DNA from 4 places in the Nonomuraea sp. NPDC026600 genome. Region 2 is predicted to be linked to each of the others. Evidence: riboswitches for the same ligand, from Rfam matches in the RefSeq annotation. Region 2 holds a riboswitch; each other region holds the start of a gene.
What was found. Region 2 has a riboswitch for cyclic di-AMP ahead of AB0F17_RS60660 (CHAP domain-containing protein). Riboswitches for the same ligand answer to the same signal wherever they lie in the genome.
Positions count from the first base shown of each region.

Region 1: linked by a shared signal. The riboswitch ahead of AB0F17_RS14915 (hypothetical protein) and the one ahead of AB0F17_RS60660 (CHAP domain-containing protein) in region 2 are both predicted to bind cyclic di-AMP.
Region 3: linked by a shared signal. The riboswitch ahead of AB0F17_RS12570 (NlpC/P60 family protein) and the one ahead of AB0F17_RS60660 (CHAP domain-containing protein) in region 2 are both predicted to bind cyclic di-AMP.
Region 4: linked by a shared signal. The riboswitch ahead of AB0F17_RS45155 (C40 family peptidase) and the one ahead of AB0F17_RS60660 (CHAP domain-containing protein) in region 2 are both predicted to bind cyclic di-AMP.

Region 1 covers NZ_JBEZYD010000005.1:398,962-403,165, forward strand. The annotation lists gene AB0F17_RS14900 (PadR family transcriptional regulator) at 1-335, opposite strand, end outside; gene AB0F17_RS14905 (MDR family MFS transporter) at 392-1,840, shown strand; gene AB0F17_RS14910 (DUF5302 domain-containing protein) at 1,888-2,088, shown strand; cyclic di-AMP (ydaO/yuaA leader) riboswitch at 2,253-2,390, shown strand; gene AB0F17_RS14915 (hypothetical protein) at 2,600-3,301, shown strand; gene AB0F17_RS14920 (alpha/beta hydrolase) at 3,351-4,196, shown strand.
Region 2 covers NZ_JBEZYD010000056.1:21,792-25,995, forward strand. The annotation lists gene AB0F17_RS60650 (aldo/keto reductase) at 1-421, shown strand, start outside; gene AB0F17_RS60655 (Gfo/Idh/MocA family oxidoreductase) at 441-1,394, shown strand; cyclic di-AMP (ydaO/yuaA leader) riboswitch at 1,513-1,648, shown strand; gene AB0F17_RS60660 (CHAP domain-containing protein) at 1,660-2,340, shown strand; gene AB0F17_RS60665 (hypothetical protein) at 2,625-2,789, shown strand; gene AB0F17_RS60670 (hypothetical protein) at 2,888-3,622, opposite strand; gene AB0F17_RS60675 (transposase) at 4,014-4,204, opposite strand, start outside.
Region 3 covers NZ_JBEZYD010000004.1:492,324-496,527, reverse strand. The annotation lists gene AB0F17_RS12580 (helix-turn-helix domain-containing protein) at 1-113, shown strand, start outside; gene AB0F17_RS12575 (LuxR C-terminal-related transcriptional regulator) at 783-995, shown strand; gene AB0F17_RS12570 (NlpC/P60 family protein) at 1,134-2,096, opposite strand; cyclic di-AMP (ydaO/yuaA leader) riboswitch at 2,183-2,339, opposite strand; gene AB0F17_RS12565 (amino-acid N-acetyltransferase) at 2,629-3,186, shown strand; gene AB0F17_RS12560 (hypothetical protein) at 3,209-4,087, opposite strand; gene AB0F17_RS12555 (RDD family protein) at 4,091-4,204, shown strand, end outside.
Region 4 covers NZ_JBEZYD010000028.1:154,808-159,011, forward strand. The annotation lists gene AB0F17_RS45145 (NYN domain-containing protein) at 1-178, shown strand, start outside; gene AB0F17_RS45150 (C40 family peptidase) at 278-1,237, shown strand; cyclic di-AMP (ydaO/yuaA leader) riboswitch at 2,018-2,175, shown strand; gene AB0F17_RS45155 (C40 family peptidase) at 2,249-2,767, shown strand; gene AB0F17_RS45160 (hypothetical protein) at 2,886-3,797, shown strand; gene AB0F17_RS45165 (M48 family metalloprotease) at 3,809-4,204, shown strand, end outside.

The DNA of each region.
Region 1 (4,204 bases), on a different contig from region 2:
ACCGCGATCGCCGACTCCCGGTCGAGCAGCGTGAGCAGGAACGCCTGGAGCGCCACCTCGCTGCGCGGCGCGGAGGTCGGTTCGCGCTCGACCAGCCAGGAACGGAGCTGACTCGCGCCCTCAGGCGTGATCGCGTAGAGCTTCCGCCCGCGTGCCCCCTCCGACTCGACCGCCACCAGCCCGTCGGCGGCCATCTTCACCAGCTCCGGGTAGATCTGCGTGTGCCCGGCCTGCCAGACGTGATTGAGCGACCGCTCGAACGATTTCGTGAGGTCGTAGCCGCTGGCCGGCCCCGTGGCGTCGAGGAGTCCGAGCAGTGCGATCCGTAGGGACATGTAAGTCAGCATACCAAAGGATTGACATGTCAGTCCTTACATGTCAATCTCCACATATGACTACTGACACGAAGCGCGGAGGCGATGGCCTCCTGCTGGTCGCCGTGCTCGGCGGCATGTTCCTGGCGATGCTCGACCAGACCATCGTCGGCACGGCCCTGCCCCGGATCATCGCGGAGCTGGGCGGCGTTGATCTCTACACCTGGGTGGTCACGGCGTACCTGCTGACCTCGACCGTGACCGTGCCCCTCTATGGAAGGCTGTCGGACCAGCACGGCAGGAAGCCGCTGTTGCTCATCGGCATGTCCGTGTTCCTTGTGGGGTCCGCGCTGTGCGGGGTTGCCCAGGACATGACCCAGCTCATCCTGTTCCGCGCGCTGCAGGGCCTGGGGGCGGGCGCGCTGCTTCCGCTGTCCATCGCCCTGGTGATCGAGCTGTTCCCGCCGACCAAGGGCGGGGCCCGGGTGCAGGGGGCGATGGGCGGGGTGATGGCGCTCAGCTACCTCGCCGGGCCGTTCCTGGGCGGGCTCTTCACCGACCACGCGAGCTGGCGCTGGGCCTTCTACGTGAACGTGCCGATCGGCCTGGTGCTGATCGGGATCATCGTGCTGCGCCTGCCGCGCCAGGCGGGGCATGGTGGCGGGCGGCCGGACTACCTGGGCATCGGGGTGTTCACGGTGGCCATCAGCGCGCTGCTCATCGGCCTGACCGAGAAGGGGCTCGACGCCCACACCTGGACCAGCGTGCCGGTGGTCGGGCCGATCGTGCTGGCTCTGGTGTTGCTGGTGGTGTTCGTGGTGGTGGAGGGGCGGGCCGAGGCGCCCATCATGCCGTTGCACCTGTTCCGCAACCGTACGTACACGCTGGTCAACGTGACGTCGTTCTTCACCGCCTTCTGCATGTTCGCCGGAGTGGTGTTCCTGCCGCGCTACTTCCAGGAGGCGCTCGGCGCCACTGCGACCGAGTCGGGGCTGCGGATCTACCCGCTGACCCTGGCCATGGTGGTGGGCAGTGTCCTCATGGGCGCGCTGATGAGCCGGACGCGGGTCTACAAGCCGTGGCTGGTGGCGGCGCCGTTCCTGCTGGCCGTGGGCGCGCTGCTGTGCTCCGGCCTGACGCTGGACACGCCGCCCTGGGTGCTCGTCGGGTGGATGGCGCTGATCGGCCTCGGCATGGGCCCCATGCTCTCCGGCCTGACCGTGGCCGTGCAGTCCTCGGTGCCGCCCCAGTACATCGGCACGGCCTCGGCGAACCTGACGTTCTTCCGCCAGATCGGCGGCTCGGTCGCGCTGGCGCTGGCCGGCACCGCGTACACCTCCGAGATCACCGCCGAGGCGCCGCTGCACGGGCTGGCCGCCGCGCACGCTTCGGCCGCGGCCCTGGTCATTCCCTCGCTGGGCGTCGCGGGCGCCCTCGTGGCGCTGGTCGCCCTGATCGCCATGCCCGGCGCGCGCATCGACCGGGAGACACCACAGCCCAAGGTCGAGGCTGGTTTCGCGTCCTGAGCGCCGTCATGCGAAGCTGTCCTTGTCCCCAACACCAGGAGGTCCTCATGGCGGAAACACCGGAGCCGGAAGTCGACGAAACTCCCGAGGACGAGATGAAGCGCAAGTTCCGCGAGGCGCTCGAGCGCAAGCGCGGCCAGCACGCCGACTCGAGCGCGGGTGGCAGGGGCAACGACCCTTCCAAGATTCACGGCGCTCACGGGCCCGCCGCCAGCAAGCGTTCTTTCAGGCGGAAGAGCGGCGGTTGACAAGGGCTTTTCGGGGGGTACGGCATGCCGTACCCCCCTTTTTCTTGACCTCATAGGTAGATCTTCGCCCGATTCATGGGCTTAAGTTTGCCTTTGTCCGATTCTCTCCATATAGTCCAAGGAAGTTACCAGCCGGTGACCTGGCGCTTCAGCAGAGAGGCGTCGACCGGCAGGCGCCGAATTTCGCTCAGGCGAGAACCGGGGAACCACCGTTCCTTAGGGGTGAATCCGACCATCGGTCGGTAGGGCATCTCCACGTCCGAACCCGTCAGCTAACCCGGTAGGCGAGATGGAGAGGACTCCTACCGCATGTTTAACTCCCGTGCTGTGCCGCCCGCCCGCGTGTTGCCATCCGCCGACGACTGACCGGCACCATCCCCCAAGCTCTTCCCGCGCTCCGTCGCGTAGCGACCGTTTGGCATTCCGCCCGGCTACGCCCCTCCTTTAGCGAGCGCTCTCCTCCCTGTACCCGTATAAAGGACTTTGCTGCTTCATGTCTATTCGCTCTGCCATGCTGACTGCCGCCCTCGTCGGCGCCCTGTCCATCGGTGCCGCCACGGCCGCGCACGCCGACTCCGGCACTGACAAGAAGGTCCTGCTCAAGGGCTCGACCACGGCGTCCTACTTCTGGGACGACTCCTCCGGCCGCGCCGGGGACACCGGCTTGCCGGCCAGCGGCAAGCCCATGCAGAAGCGTCTCGCCGCCAGCCCGAGCTGGCCGCTCATGACAGAGGGCTACGTTGTCTACAAGGGCAAGAAGATGCCCTTCTTCGTCGGTGACCGCGGCCCGGGCACGCCGTCCTCCAGCGGTGTCATGCTCGACCTGGACGCCAAGACCTTCGCCGACCTGACCGGCGGCCGCTTCAACTCCAGCACGCTGGGTGTGGACGGCGTCGGCGGCCAGGGCCACATCAAGGTTGGCTACATCATCACCAAGTGGGGCAACGGCCCGGGCAAGAAGAACTACCCGGTCGCCTACTCGACCGGTGCCTACGCCCGCGTGGACCACAACCCCGCCAAGCCCCCGCAGGTCGCCGCTCCGAAGACGGTCAGCCCCAAGCCCGCTCCGGGCGCCGACCTGCCCGCGGTGCCGGTGTCCGACAAGAAGGCCGCCGAGTCGAGCGACGCTCTCAACGGCGCCGTGCTGGGGGCCGGGCTGGCGATCGTCGGTGGCGGCGTGATGGTCGGCCGCAAGCTCCTCCTCCAGCGCTGACGGTCCGTCGGTCTTTGCTTCGCGGGAAACAGAATGTCATTCTGATCCCGTGACCAAGCATGCAGTCGCCAACGGCATCCAGATCGCCTACGAGACCTTCGGCTCATCCGACGGACGTCCCCTGCTCCTCATCATGGGGCTCGGCGCCCAGCTCATCCACTGGGACGACGAGCTCTGCGAGCTCCTGGCGGAGCAGGGCCATCACGTCGTCAGATTCGACAACCGTGACTCCGGTCTCTCCACGCACCTGCACGACGAGGACGTTCCCGCATTGGGGACGTCCTCGTCGTATTTGCTGGACGACATGGCCGACGACGCCGCCGGGCTGATGGACGCCCTCGGCTGGACCGCTGCCCATGTGGTGGGCGCCTCGATGGGCGGGATGATCGCCCAGACGCTCGCCATCCGGCACCCCGAACGCGTGCTGACCCTCACCTCGATCATGTCGACCCCCGGCCCGAACGTGGCCCCGCCCACCCCGGAGGCCAGCGCGGTGCTGCTCGCACCGCCCGCGCCCGATCGGGCGGGCGTCCTCGCCCAGGCCCTGACGACCTGGTCGGTGATCGGCTCGCCCGGCTTCGACCTGGACCGGGAACGCATCGTCCGGATGTCCGGCCAGGCGTACGACCGGAGCTTCGACCCGCCGGGCACGACCCGGCAACTGGCCGCGATCCTGGTCTCCGGTGACCGCACCGAACAGCTCGGCACGCTGGGCGTGCCCGCCCTGGTCATCCACGGCGAGGCCGACCGGCTCGTCCCGGTCGTCGGCGGCCGGGCCACGGCGGCGGCGATCCCGGGCGCCAGGCTGCTGACGTTCCCCGGCATGGGTCACGATCTGCCCGAACCGCTGTGGCCGGAGATCGTCGACGCCATCACCAAGCTCACCACCGGGTGACGTACCGG
Region 2 (4,204 bases):
CAACTTCACCGTCGAGACGCTCACCCGGGTGATCGACGAGACGGACATCACGCCGTCCATCAACCAGATCGAGCTGCACCCGTACTTCCAGCAACGGCGGCTGCGGGAGTTCCACGAGGCCAACGGCATCCTCACCGAGGCGTGGAGCCCGCTGGGGCAGGGCCAGGGCCTGCTCGGCGACCCGGCGCTGAGCGTGCTGTCGGAGAAGTACGGCAGGACGCCCGCGCAGATCGTGCTGCGCTGGCACATCCAGCTGGGCAACGTGGTGATCCCCAAGTCGGTCACGCCGGCCCGGATCAAGGAGAACTTCGAGGTGTTCGACTTCGTCCTCGACGCCGAGGACATGGCGGCGATCGGCGCCATGAACACGACAGACGGCCGCATCGGCCCAGACCCGGACACCTTTCACTGGATGGGTTGATTCCCTACGATCTCCCCCCATGAAGAATTTTGCATGGGGTATCGCGGCCACGGGTGTCATCGCCAAGAGGGTCGGCACGGTCATCGCGGCTGAGCCGGGGATGCGGGTGGCCGCCGTCGGCTCCCGCGACCTCGGCCGCGCGCGGGCACTGGCCTCGGAGCTGGGCGCGGAGTCGGCGTACGGCTCGTACGAGCAGCTGTGCGCCGACCCCGCCGTCGACGCCGTCTACGTGGCGACCCCGCACGCCCAGCACCTGGAGGTGGCCGAGGCGGCGATCGCGGCGGGCAAGGCGGTGTTGTGCGAGAAGCCGCTCGCCGCGTCCGTCGCCGACGCGGAGCGGATGGTCCGGCTCGCGCGCGAGGCCGGGGTCTTCCTGATGGAGGCCATGTGGATGCGGTTCAACCCGCTGATTCAGCGGGTGGCCGCCGATCCCCGGTTCGGGGAGATCCGCTCGGTCCAGGCGTCGTTCGGCTTCAAGTCGCCCTACGACCCCGCGCACCGGCTGTGGGCGCCGGAGCTGGGCGGCGGGGCACTGCTCGACCTGGGCGTCTACTCGTTCGGGCTGGCGCAGCTCCTGCTCGGGATGCCGGAACGGGCGCACATCACGGGCTCGCTGGCGCCCTCGGGGGTGGACGCTGAGGCGGGCGGGGTGCTGATCTATCCGGGCGGCCGGCGGGCCCTGGTGGAGTGCTCGCTGCTGGGCCCGTACGCGAACGACGCCTACGTGGTGGGGACCGGCATGCGCGCGGACATCAAGGCGCCGTTCTGGGCGCCGGAGCGGGTCGTGCTGAGCGGGCCGTCGATGGAGACGGAGGAGCTCGTGCTCGATCCGGCGGACAACGGATACGCCGGCGAAGTCCGCGAGGTGCGGGCCGTCGTGGCCGCGGGAGGTAAAGAATCCGCGATCATGCCACTTGACGAAAGCCTTGCCATGATGGGGCTTCTGGCAGATGTACGCGGGCAACTCTCCTGACCAGCGGTTTATCTATTTGTAATCCCCTTGCCCCATGTATTACCTTGTACGACATCTAAGGCATACGTACCTGTTTGTCCGGTTCGTTGCCTGACCATCGCACAAACATCACAGGATCGTCCTGTGACCGCTGAATCCGCCTCGTGCGGAACCGGGGACCCATGTCTTTGGGGTGAATCGGCACGTCAGTGCCGTAGGGCAGCTTCCACGCCCGAACCCGTCAGCTAACCCGGTAAGCGGCATGGAAGCAAGGAGAACCCCCTCGATGGCCATGAGTCGTCTTACCCGTGCCCCCAAGCTGACCTTCGCTCAGGCCGCCCTCGGCGTGGCCGTCGCGGCCGCCGCCATCGGCGGGCAGTCCACCGCCCACGCGGAGACCATCGCTACCGGCACCCAGCAGCACGCCGCCGCTCCCGCGGATCACCCGGAGGCCAAGGTCGAGGCCAAGGCCAAGATCTCGGCCGCGCAGGTCCTGGCCCTGGCCAAGGCCCAGGTCGGCACCTCCGAGGACGCCGCCGGCGGCGGCACCAAGTTCCAGAAGTGGTACATGAACACGCCGCGCGCCCGGGAGACCGTCAAGCGCGACGGCGGCAGCAAGCAGGAGTACCTGAACGCCGCTTGGTGCTCGATGTTCGTCTCGTGGGTCGGCGCGCACTCCGGCGCGCGCAGCATGGTCGGCTGGGACGCCTACACCGTCGAGCACGCGCGCTGGTTCGCCAAGAACCACCGCTGGGGCCAGGCCCCGAAGCCGGGCGCCGTGGTGTTCTTCTCGTGGAGCGGCAGCAAGAGCCTGGACGACATCCAGCATGTCGGGTTCGTCGTCAAGGACAACAACAACGGGACGATCTCTACGATCGAGGGCAACACCGGCAACGGCACGGTCGCCCAGCGTGTCCGGCCGAAGTCCCAGGTCGTCGGCTACGGATACCCGGACTACACCGGCTGACGGCTACTCCCCGAGTCCTCCGGCCCGCCTCCCCCCGTGAGACTCTCCTGGCCTCTCCTTTCGACGAGCGCGCGTCCTTTGGGCGCGCGTTCGTCGTACGTCTCCCCTGCGACAACCCCGGCCACCTGCTTCGGAACAGCCGAAAGAGGATCACGTCCCACCGAACAGCGCATGGCCGCCGTATCGGCCGCAACCCCCAAGTTTGGGGATGTACGGGTCCGCCGTCACCTCCAACACTGGCGGTGACCAGGCAACATGCCGGTTCTCATACCGCAGGAGGGGACATGTCACCGACGACCCAGCAGGACAATTGGCGCTTCTGTAACAAGTGCTACACCCTTTGGTGGAACGGTCGCCCCGACAACGGGCACTGCCCCGCAGGTGGCGCCCATGAGGGGCACGGCAGCTGGAACTTCTACCTCCCGGCGAACCCCGCCGAACACATCTGACGGGCACAGCCGACGATAGACCGGGCCCCCGCCCGGCAGAACTCCCCGCGACGCCCCGGCGTCGCGGGGAGTTCTGCGTGGGTTGCCTGCTCGCCGGGTCAGCCCAGTTGCTGGGCGTTCAGGCCGATGAGGCGTTCGTAGGCGGGGCTTTCGTCTGGGTAGAGGACCTGGACGTCGATGAGGAGGTCCGTCCCGGGGTCGACGCTGTGTCCGCCGCCCTGGGGGGAGCCGAGCAGGACGGCACCATCGGTGCCGTCGCGCAGGATCTCACCCCAGAAGTTGTCGACGAAGCTCTTGGACAGCGAGGTTTCCTCCGGCAGATCACCGAAGCCCACGCTCCATTTCACGACGCGGGTGTCCTCGGCGTGCATCGTGAGCCGGTAGGAGTAGATGTGCCCCACGCCTTCCGCCCAGTGGCCTCGCAGCTCCTGGTCGACGCGCAGGTTCCCCACGAAGCGGGCCGCCAGTGCGGACTGGGCCTGGTCGTTCCAGGAGCCGTTCGGGCTGTCGGCCATGGGGATGCCCCGCAGATCCGCGATCGAGGTCCCCCGGTCCACCGGCAGCGCGTGCCCCTGCTGGTCGGCGGCCGAGAAGAGCGCGTTGTCCTCGACCGTGTTGTTTACGACGGCACTTACCCCGTCACCGCTGTGGTCGAACCCGTACTCGGAGAAGTCGTTGACGTACGCGCCCATCGGAATGGCCAGGATCTTGTCGCCACGCCCCGGGGTCTGACCCGCGTTGAAGTTCGAGCCCCGGTAGAGACAGAAGTTCCCCCCCGGGCATGCCTCCGCCCCTTGGCCGTAGATCAGCTTCGGTTCCCTGTTGTCGCTCATTGCGCTCCCCCATCGTTGACGGCTCACGCGGCCACCCCGGGGGCAGCCGCCGGGTTCTGCGGACCGTGGTTGTCCCGGGCGTTGTTCCAGGGCGGAGCCCAGCGCATCGTGACGCCGGAAACCGGTACAGAAACCCAGCCATCACACTATGCTCAGGCCTTGCCACCTAAAGTAACGCCACGCGAGGCTCGCCACTGGTCGCCCGCAGCGCGCCAGCCAGCCGGTACCTCTCTCGGGGAGTTGACCGCCTGTCCGTTGCACCGAAGGCGGCCGATCCCAGTTCGTGATGCGGGTGACCGCTACGACGTCTCCTGGTAAAAAAATTCTGCGTACGTGTCGATTCGGGGGTCTGACTGTTCGACGCGTTCGTGAGAGTGAAGGAGGCGGATCATCAACTACCACCGGTTGAAGCTGGCGGTTTGCTCTCGCGGTCCCGTCTGGCTGAAGGGAGGCCGGTAGCGTGTGGCTGGTTGATGGCAGCCCAGCCCGCTACGCCGCGTGTGGCGATGTTGCGGGCCGCGATGTGGTCGGCGTGCCCAGCGAGGCCACACCCCGTGCAGACGAACCGGCCCCGCGCCGGCC
Region 3 (4,204 bases), on a different contig from region 2:
TCACATCGCTCGGCGAGAGCCTGATGCCGCTGGTGGCCGCGATCAAGGGCTGGGCCGAGGCCAACATCCAGATCGTCGAAGCGGCCAGGAAGACGTACGACGCCACCGCCTGACCGTCTGCGGGCAGGATCTCCGGGCCGCAGCGGCCACGTGCCGCGTAACGTTCAGGCCGCCGACGGCGGTTAGGTTGACAGCGGTCCCGCGTCCGGCGGCGAGTAGGAGAACAGTGATCAGTTCGGCCTCGTTCGGCAGCGTCCGGATCAGCTCGGTCGCGATCGCCTCGGCACCCGCCCGCGGGCGCTCTCTTTTGACCAGCCCGCGCGGGCGGCTGTGGTCGGTCCGTGGAGTTCATGAGCAGGAACGATTCCACCGGCTCTGTCGGATCGCCTTTGCCGAGCGGGTCGGAGCCGTGTCCGAAACGGGGATCGCGCGGCAGGGCTCGTACGTACAGCCCGGCCAGGTACGAAAGAGTGGCCCACACCGCTGTATTTCCCGATATTTCGTATATGGAGCGCGGCGGAAAATCGGCGTCCCAGGGATCGAAGCCCAGCATGTCCGTGGTGCTCGGCGGTGGTGGGTCGGAGCCCTTGTAAGGACGGCTGTGCTCGCTCATCAGGCCCCGAAGTGTGCCGACATATGGCGAGTACTTCACATATAGAGGATCATGTCAATGTCGATCGTCAAATGTGAGGATTGGCTTGCTTGACGACCTTTCCAGAATGCGTTTACCTTCTGCTCGGACAGAGACGTCTCGAGTTCTGCTGTTGGGGGGAGGGCTCCCGATGTATGTGCTCACTGAAGGCGTTGAGCTCAGCCATGCGGATCTGGCGTTGCTGGCGGAGCTTGCCAAGGGAGTCACGGTTGACCGGGTGGGCAGACGATTGGATATCAGCGGGCGCACGGTACGCCGGAGATTGCGGGGTATCTGCGACCGCATCGGAGTCGCCACCGCGATCGAGGCCGTGGCTTGGGCCGCCCGCCGTCAGCTCATCTGACCGCGCCGGCGGGCCCGCCGCCGGAGCCCCTGCCGCCAGACCCCGGCTGTCAGAGCGTTCGCCGCCGGCGCTTGCTGCTCGGGCGCCTGTCGCCAGGGCGCCTGCTGCCGGGACGCCTGCTGTCAGAGCGCCGGAAGTTCAGTCGGCGATGCGTACGGCACCCGCGAACGGACGGCGAGCGATGGACGCGATGCGCACGACGTCGCCGGTCTGCGGTGCGTGGACCATCATGCCGCCACCAATGTAGATGCCGACGTGGTGCAGGTCGCCGTAGAAGAAGACCAGGTCGCCGGCGCGCAGCTCCTCCTTGGAGATGTGCCGGCCGGCCGTCCACTGATCGCCGGTGTAGTGCGGCAGTGAGATGCCCACCCGCTGGTAGGCCGCCATCACCAGGCCGGAGCAGTCGTACGAGCTCGGGCCCTCGGCGCCCCAGACGTAGGGCTTGAGCTGCTGCGTGAGCGCCCACCTGGCGGCTATGGCGGCCTTGCCGGCGCCGATGACCGGCAGGTTCACCTTCACGGCGCGCGAGCCGGGGCGGCCCGCCTCGCCGATCGCGCGCTTGAAGAGGCTGCTCTCGACCTTGGCGACCAGCTTGGTGATCTTGTCGCGCTTGGTGCCGAGGCCGTCGACGATCTCCTGGACCTCGTCGATGCGCGTCTTGGCGCTGGTCCTGGCCCGCTCGGCGGCCTCCCTGGCCGCGGTCACCAGGTTGACCTCGGCGCCCTGCTGCTGCTCCAGCGCGTAGGTGGTGGCCGCCCGGTCGAGGAAGCTCTCGGGGTCGTCGGAGGTGGTGAACGCCAGGGACTGGCCGAGGCCGCCGTTGATGTAGGCGTTCTGGGCCAGCAGCGAGGCCTTGGCGCGCTTGACGGCCAGATCGGACTCGCTGGTGGCCAGCGTCTTCTGGGCCGCCTCGACCGCCTTCTTGGCGGTCTTGAGCTTCTCCCGCTGGCCGTTGTACTGCTCGCTGAGCGTCTCGATCTGGGTGTGGAGCTCCTCGGCCTGCTTGGACAGGGCCTTCAGCGAGGGCTTGGGATCGGCGACGGCGGAGCCGACGGGGATGGCGAACAGGAGGGTGGCGACGGTAGCCGCGATGACACCCAAGCGGGTGGAGGCTCTCCGGGATCCCGGAGGGCGGGCGTGAGCGCCCGCCGGCTTCCCCTCGCGATTGCGGGTGTACTTCACCAACCAGCTCCTCTCATCGGCGCCTACCGGGTTAGCTGACGGGTTCGGGCCGGAGCAGCCCTACCGAACGAACCGCTCGGATTCACCCCAGGGTGGCGTCAGGATGAGCTCGCCACCGGCGGGTCCCCGGTTCTCCTCGCGGAGATTGGGCGCGTCTCCACGCTTGGCTCGCGCGGGTGACATCGTCGCTGGACACTAGTGCACTCGGCGTTCGTGCTCAACCAGAACTGCCAAGTCAGTAGAGGTTTCGCAACCGAAGGGTCACGAGAGGGTCTCGTGCTTGGCCGTACAGAACAGACTTTATGTCCTTTTTCCACCAAGTTCGCCAAGACATGGAAGCCTAGGAGTCAAGGGATCCCCCATCGTGTTCGATCAACCACCAGATGTCATGAGATGGGGGAGAGGTCGCAGTTAGGGGTGAGCCGTAATCGGATCTGTACTCTGGAGACCCATGGAGCAGGTCGCCGAAGTGACAGTCCCGGACACGGAAATCGTCGTCCGGCGTGCCCGCACGCCGGATGTCAGGACGATTAGGCGCCTGGTCGACACCTACGCGGGCGCCGGACCGCGGCTTCTGGAGAAGGCCACGGTCACCCTGTACGAGGACGTGCAGGAGTTCTGGATCGCCGAGCGCGGTGGCCTGGTGGTCGGCTGCGGCGCGCTGCATGTGCTTTGGGAGGATCTCGCGGAGATTCGTACGGTGGCCGTCAACCCGGAGTTCCGCGGCCTCGGAATCGGGCACCGGATCGTCTCTTCCTTGATCATTACCGCTCGAGAGCTCGGCCTGCGCCGGGTATTCTGTCTGACTTTTGAGGTCGATTTCTTCGCGAGGCATGGATTCCGCCCGGTTCAGGGCACTCCGGTCTCGCCAGAGGTCTACGCGGAGCTGCTGGCCTCGTACGACGAGGGTGTCGCCGAGTTCCTCGACTTGGAACACGTCAAGCCCAACACTCTGGGGAACACCCGCATGCTGCTCCACCTGACATCGGGTGACGCGGACCTTGACTAATGCGAAAGGTGATTGTTGATACCTATGTCGATACGTTGGGCAGCACAGGCATGTGTCCTGACACGTGCCACATGCGCACTCGAAGCGAGGTGACACGGTGAGCACCGGACAGCCGCCGTATCCACAGGATGATTCCGGCGAGCACTCTGCGCCTGGCGGGACTCCCGAATACGGACATCACAACGCGGGCCGTCCCTATGGCGAGCCCGACCCGGATGTAACGGTCGTTGGCTACCGGGCGGACGACGCCTATGGTCAGCAACCCAACTATGGCCAGCAGCAACCGCCGCAGTACGGCCAGCAGCCCCAGTACGGGCAGCAGCAGCAGCCGGGCTACGGCCAGCAGCCGCAATATGGCCAGCAGCAGCCGTCGCAGTACGGTCAGCAGCCGCAGTACGGGCAGCAGCCCGGCTATGGCCAGCAACCCGAGTACGGCCAGCAGCCCGGCTACGGGCAGCAGCAGGCTTCGGGCCAGCAGCCCGAGTACGGCCAGCCTGGTTATGGCCAGCAGCAGCCGCAACCGCAGCCCGGTTACGGCCAGCAGCCCGGCTATGGTCAGCAGCAGCCGTCCCAGCCGGGATATGGCCAGCAGCCTGGGTACGGTCAGCAGCCTGGTTATGGCCAGCAGCCCGCGTCGGGCCAGCAGCCCGGCTATGGTCAGCAGCCTGATTACGGTCAGCAGCCGCAATCGCAGCCCGGTTACGGTCAGCAGCCTGGTTATGGCCAGCAGCCCGCGTCGGGCCAGCAGCCCGGCTATGGTCAGCAACCCCAGTACGGGCAGCAGCAGCAGTCCCAGCCGGGTTACGGTCAGCAGCAGCCGCAGTACGGCGGCCAGCCCGGATACGGGCAGCCGCAGCAACCCCAGTACGGCCAGCAGCCCGGTTACGGCGCCCAGCCGCACGGGATGCAGCCGCCCGGAGCCCCGGCCCCGCTCGCCGAGTGGTGGCAGCGGCTCGTGGCGAGGATCATCGACGGTGTCATCTTCGGCATCGTGTCCGGGGTGCTGGGCCTCATTCTC
Region 4 (4,204 bases), on a different contig from region 2:
CTTCAGCGCGCCCGGCGAGATCGCCGACGACCTGATCCGCCAGCTCGTCCGGGCCGAGCCGCCAGGACGGGCCATGGCGGTGGTCTCCTCCGATCGCGAGGTGGCCGAATCCGTCCGTCGCATGGGAGCCAGACCGGTTCCGTCAGGTCTGCTGTTGCGCAGGCTGGGCCGCGCCTAGATTACGAATCGGCCGTTCAGGTAAAAGCACACCCGCCACTTCTGTACCATTTCGCCCCAGATGTATTCCCTGGGAGGCGACACTGTGAGGTTTGGCCGGGTGCCACTGGCTGCGGGTCTCGCGATCGGGCTGCTGCTGTCCCCAACGAGCGAGGCACTGGCCGCGCCGAAGCCCACGATCAAGCAGGCGAAAGCCAAGCTCAAAAAGCTGAACGACAAGGCCGACAAGGTCGTCGACCGTTACAACACGGCGACCGAGAAGTACAAAACGGCCCAGGGCGAGTACGGCAAGCTGAACGCGAGCTACAAGCGCAAGCTGGAGACGGTCGCCACGCTGCACGCCCAGGTGGTCGCGATGGCCGTCGACACCTACAAGCTCGGCCCCGACGCCGGCTCCTGGCCCACGATGGTCGGCCAGCCGGACCCCACGGGCATGCTGGGCAGCCTGGCGCTCGCGGACCAGTTGTCGCAGGAGAAGCTGGAGCGGCTGGTGGCCTTCGACCGGGAGAACCGCGGCCTCAAGGACGAGCGCGACAAGGCCGAGACGGCGCTGCAGGCGGCCGACAAGGAGCGCGACGGGGTCGAGAAGGAACGTTCGGAGGTCCGCAAGCTCATCGCGCAGCAGAAGAAGCTGCTCGACAAGCTCGGCGCCTACAAGACCGGCGACCCGAACAGCACCGGCATCAAGTACACCGGCGCGGCCTCCGGCAACGCCGCCGCGGTGCTCAGGTTCGCGTACGCGCAGGTGGGCAAGCCGTACGTGTTCGGCGGTACGGGGCCGCGCGGCTGGGACTGCTCGGGGCTCACCCAGGCGTCGTGGCGCGCGGCGGGCGTCTCGCTGCCCCGCACCACCTGGCAGCAGTGGGCCTGGGGTTCCTCCCGCAAGGTGGATCTGAAGGATCTGCAGCCGGGGGATCTCATCTTCAGCTCGGGGCTGGGGCATGTGAGCATTTACGCGGGCAACGGGCAGATCGTCCACGCGCCCCAGACCGGCGACGTGGTCAAAGTCGTCACCCTCTCCTCCTACGGTGGCAGCCTGGTGGGGGCCATCCGCCCGTAGCGCTTTTGCTGAGTTCAAAAGCGTTATTTTTCTGTACGGCCAAGCACGGTGGGCCCCGCCCGCCGTGCGGGGCCGGGGCCTGTCCAGGGGCACGCTCCTCCGGTGGAGACGGCTGCGCGCCGTGACGTGCGCATTCTTGGCCCCGGTCCGTGGATTCCGGCGCCCGGGGTCGCGTGCTGAAGAGTGATAAATGCCACGTCGGTGTCCGTGTTCCCGGCGTGTGTGGCGAGCTCAGCGTGGCGCGTCTGGCGCTCTGAGTGAGCGTGGCGCGCGTGCGCAAGGCGGGGTCGCGGCGTGGCCCACATCGACCATACCGGCGGCGGGGTCATGCTCGGCGTGCTTTTCGCATGCTCGCCGAGCCGCGACGGCCGACGGGGGCCGTACTTGTCCTGGGATCTCGGCCGGAGATCGTCGAGGGTTCTTTGGATCTAGGGCGAATGGTGTTCGGGGGGCTGCGACCGCTGTGACCAGCGATCTGGTGCTAACGGGACCAGTGGTGCAGAAGTGACGAATGGGACCTGACAGATCGAGGTATCGTCAAGTGTGAGAAGGGTCACATTTGCGTAACATAAACCGCTGCTCCATCTGGGATTGCGGTCCTGACTGAGGGGTCTGCCTGATCCTGACAACCCCATGACGCCTTTGCCAGTTCGTTACTTAGGGCGTAGCTTCTGGCCTCGCGGCGAACAAGCCATGGCGTCGCGGCTCTCCATCGGGTCTCCGATGTGGACAGATAGAAAAACCGTTCGGTCACCGCCATTTCCCAATGTCACCAATTGCGGCGGTGGCCTGCCGAATCCGTGCAGCCAGGAGCACGGAACCGGGGACCCAGCGATCCCGTCCCAGGGATCAGGGGTGAATCGGCGCTTATCGCGCCGTAGGGCGACTTCCAGGCCCGAATCCGTCAGCTAACCCGGTAGGCGTTCGTGGAAGATCCAAGGAGAAATCCTGTCTACCTCCCCCTATAACCCCCGTCTGTCCCGCCTTGCCCTGAGTGGCGCAGCACTAACGATGACCGTGACGGCCGGAGGTGTGGTCCTCCACGCCCCGACGGCGCAGGCGACGACGGCGCGCGAACCGGCCAGTGTTTCCCGGACGACCACCACGGCGGGTAAGACCGTCAAGTCCGTGAAGAAGACCGCGCACCAGACGGCGGTCGCTCGGCAACAGGCGAGGGCCCGCACGGCCGTATCCGTGGCCAAGGACCAGCTCGGTGACCCGTACCGTTACGGGGCCACAGGACCCGGTTCCTTTGACTGCTCCGGTCTCGTCCAGTACGCCTGGAAGAAGGCCGGCGTCAAGATCCCACGCGTGACGAACAGCCAGTTCGCAGGCATCAAGAAGAAGGTCTCCTGGAAGAATCTGAAGCCAGGCGACCTGCTGTTCTTCCATGGGCTCGGCCACGTTGGCATGTTCGTCGGCAACGGCAAGATGATCCATTCGCCGAGAACAGGTCAGACGGTGCGCATCGAGAAGCTCAACGGATGGCGCAAGGCGTCGTTCGCGGGCGCGGTGCGTCCCGGTCTGTAAGGCGGTGCGTCCCGGCCTGTATGACCGTCACGAAGGTCCCGTCCCGCTGGGGACGGGACCTTCGCGCATTTTCCCGTGACGGCCGGTCTCCCGCGGTGGGCGACTACCATCGGGGAACGTGTCCGTGCAGGTGAGCCGCCGAGTCGTGGTGGCGGGGGTGCTGCTCCTGGCCCTCGCCTCGGCCAGTGCCGTCCCGCACCGGGCCACCGGGACGGGTGACCTCGCGGCGACGGTTCGTGACCTGCCGTCCGGTGGTCGTGAGCAGCCTGTGGCGGGTCGCGGCCCGACGCCCGGTGATCGCGAGCTCCCGGCGGAGGCGCGGGGCCTCTGGGGTGACGGGGCGGATGTCGTACGAGGTGCGCGTTCGGTCGTGGTCGGTCACCACGCGGCCACCGAGCTGCTTCGCGACCTGGCGCGCAGGGCCGACGCCGCCGGGACGCGTGTCTCCGCCGTGCTCGGACGGCCGGTGCGGCCCGTGGTGCTCGTGCCTGGTTCGACGGCCGAGGCCGCGCGGGTGGCCGGGGTGGGGAGTGTCGCCGGGCTGGCGGCGGTGGCCGATGGCGGGCGGGTCGTCGTGGTGCCCGAGTACTTCGGCCGGCTGACCCCGACCGGGCGGGACGTCGTGCTCACCCACGAGCTCACCCACGTCGCCGCCGGGACGGAGCGGCTGCCTGTGTGGCTCTATGAGGGGTTCGCCGACTACGTGGGCTACCGCGACGCGGGGCTGCCGGTTCGGGTCGCCGCCGCTGAGCTGGCCGCCGAGGTGCGGGCCGGGCGCTTGCCGGGCGGGTTGCCGGGGCCTGAGGCATTCGCACCCTCTTCCCGGGACCCTGTACGGCTGGCACGGGCCTACCAGGAGGCGTGGCTGGCGTGTCGCTTCATCGCCGAGCGGTTCGGTGAGGGGACTCTGGTGAGGCTCTACCGTGATGCCCAGACGGGTGGCATCGACCGGGGGCTCGCCAGGCTCGGGCTCTCGGCAGGGACGTTGACGGCACGGTGGCGCGACTACGTGCGGGACCAGCTTGCGTAAGGGGAACGCGGATGGACGATCTGCAGAGCACCGACAACATGCCGCCTGACGACGACGCGGACCCCGCCGCCCGGCACCCGGGCTCACAGCCCGGTGAGAACGCCGCGCTGCCCGAGCCGCCCGGCCCCGGCGCCGTGTCGACTGGGCGGTCCGATGGAGACGACGTGCCGTTCGGGGCGGATGCCGGGCCGGCGGGGTCGGATACCGCCCCGGACACCGGGCAGACCGCACCGGGTGGGTGGGCCGCACCAGATGGGGGCTCCGCATCGGGCGGGCAGGCCACGCCAGGGAGGCAGGCCCCGCCAGGGAGGCGGGCCACACCTGACGGGAACGCCGCGCCAGGGGGACAGGCCATGCCGAGCGGGAACGTCGCGCCAGGCGCCCCCGCTACGCCCGCGCGTGCTGGG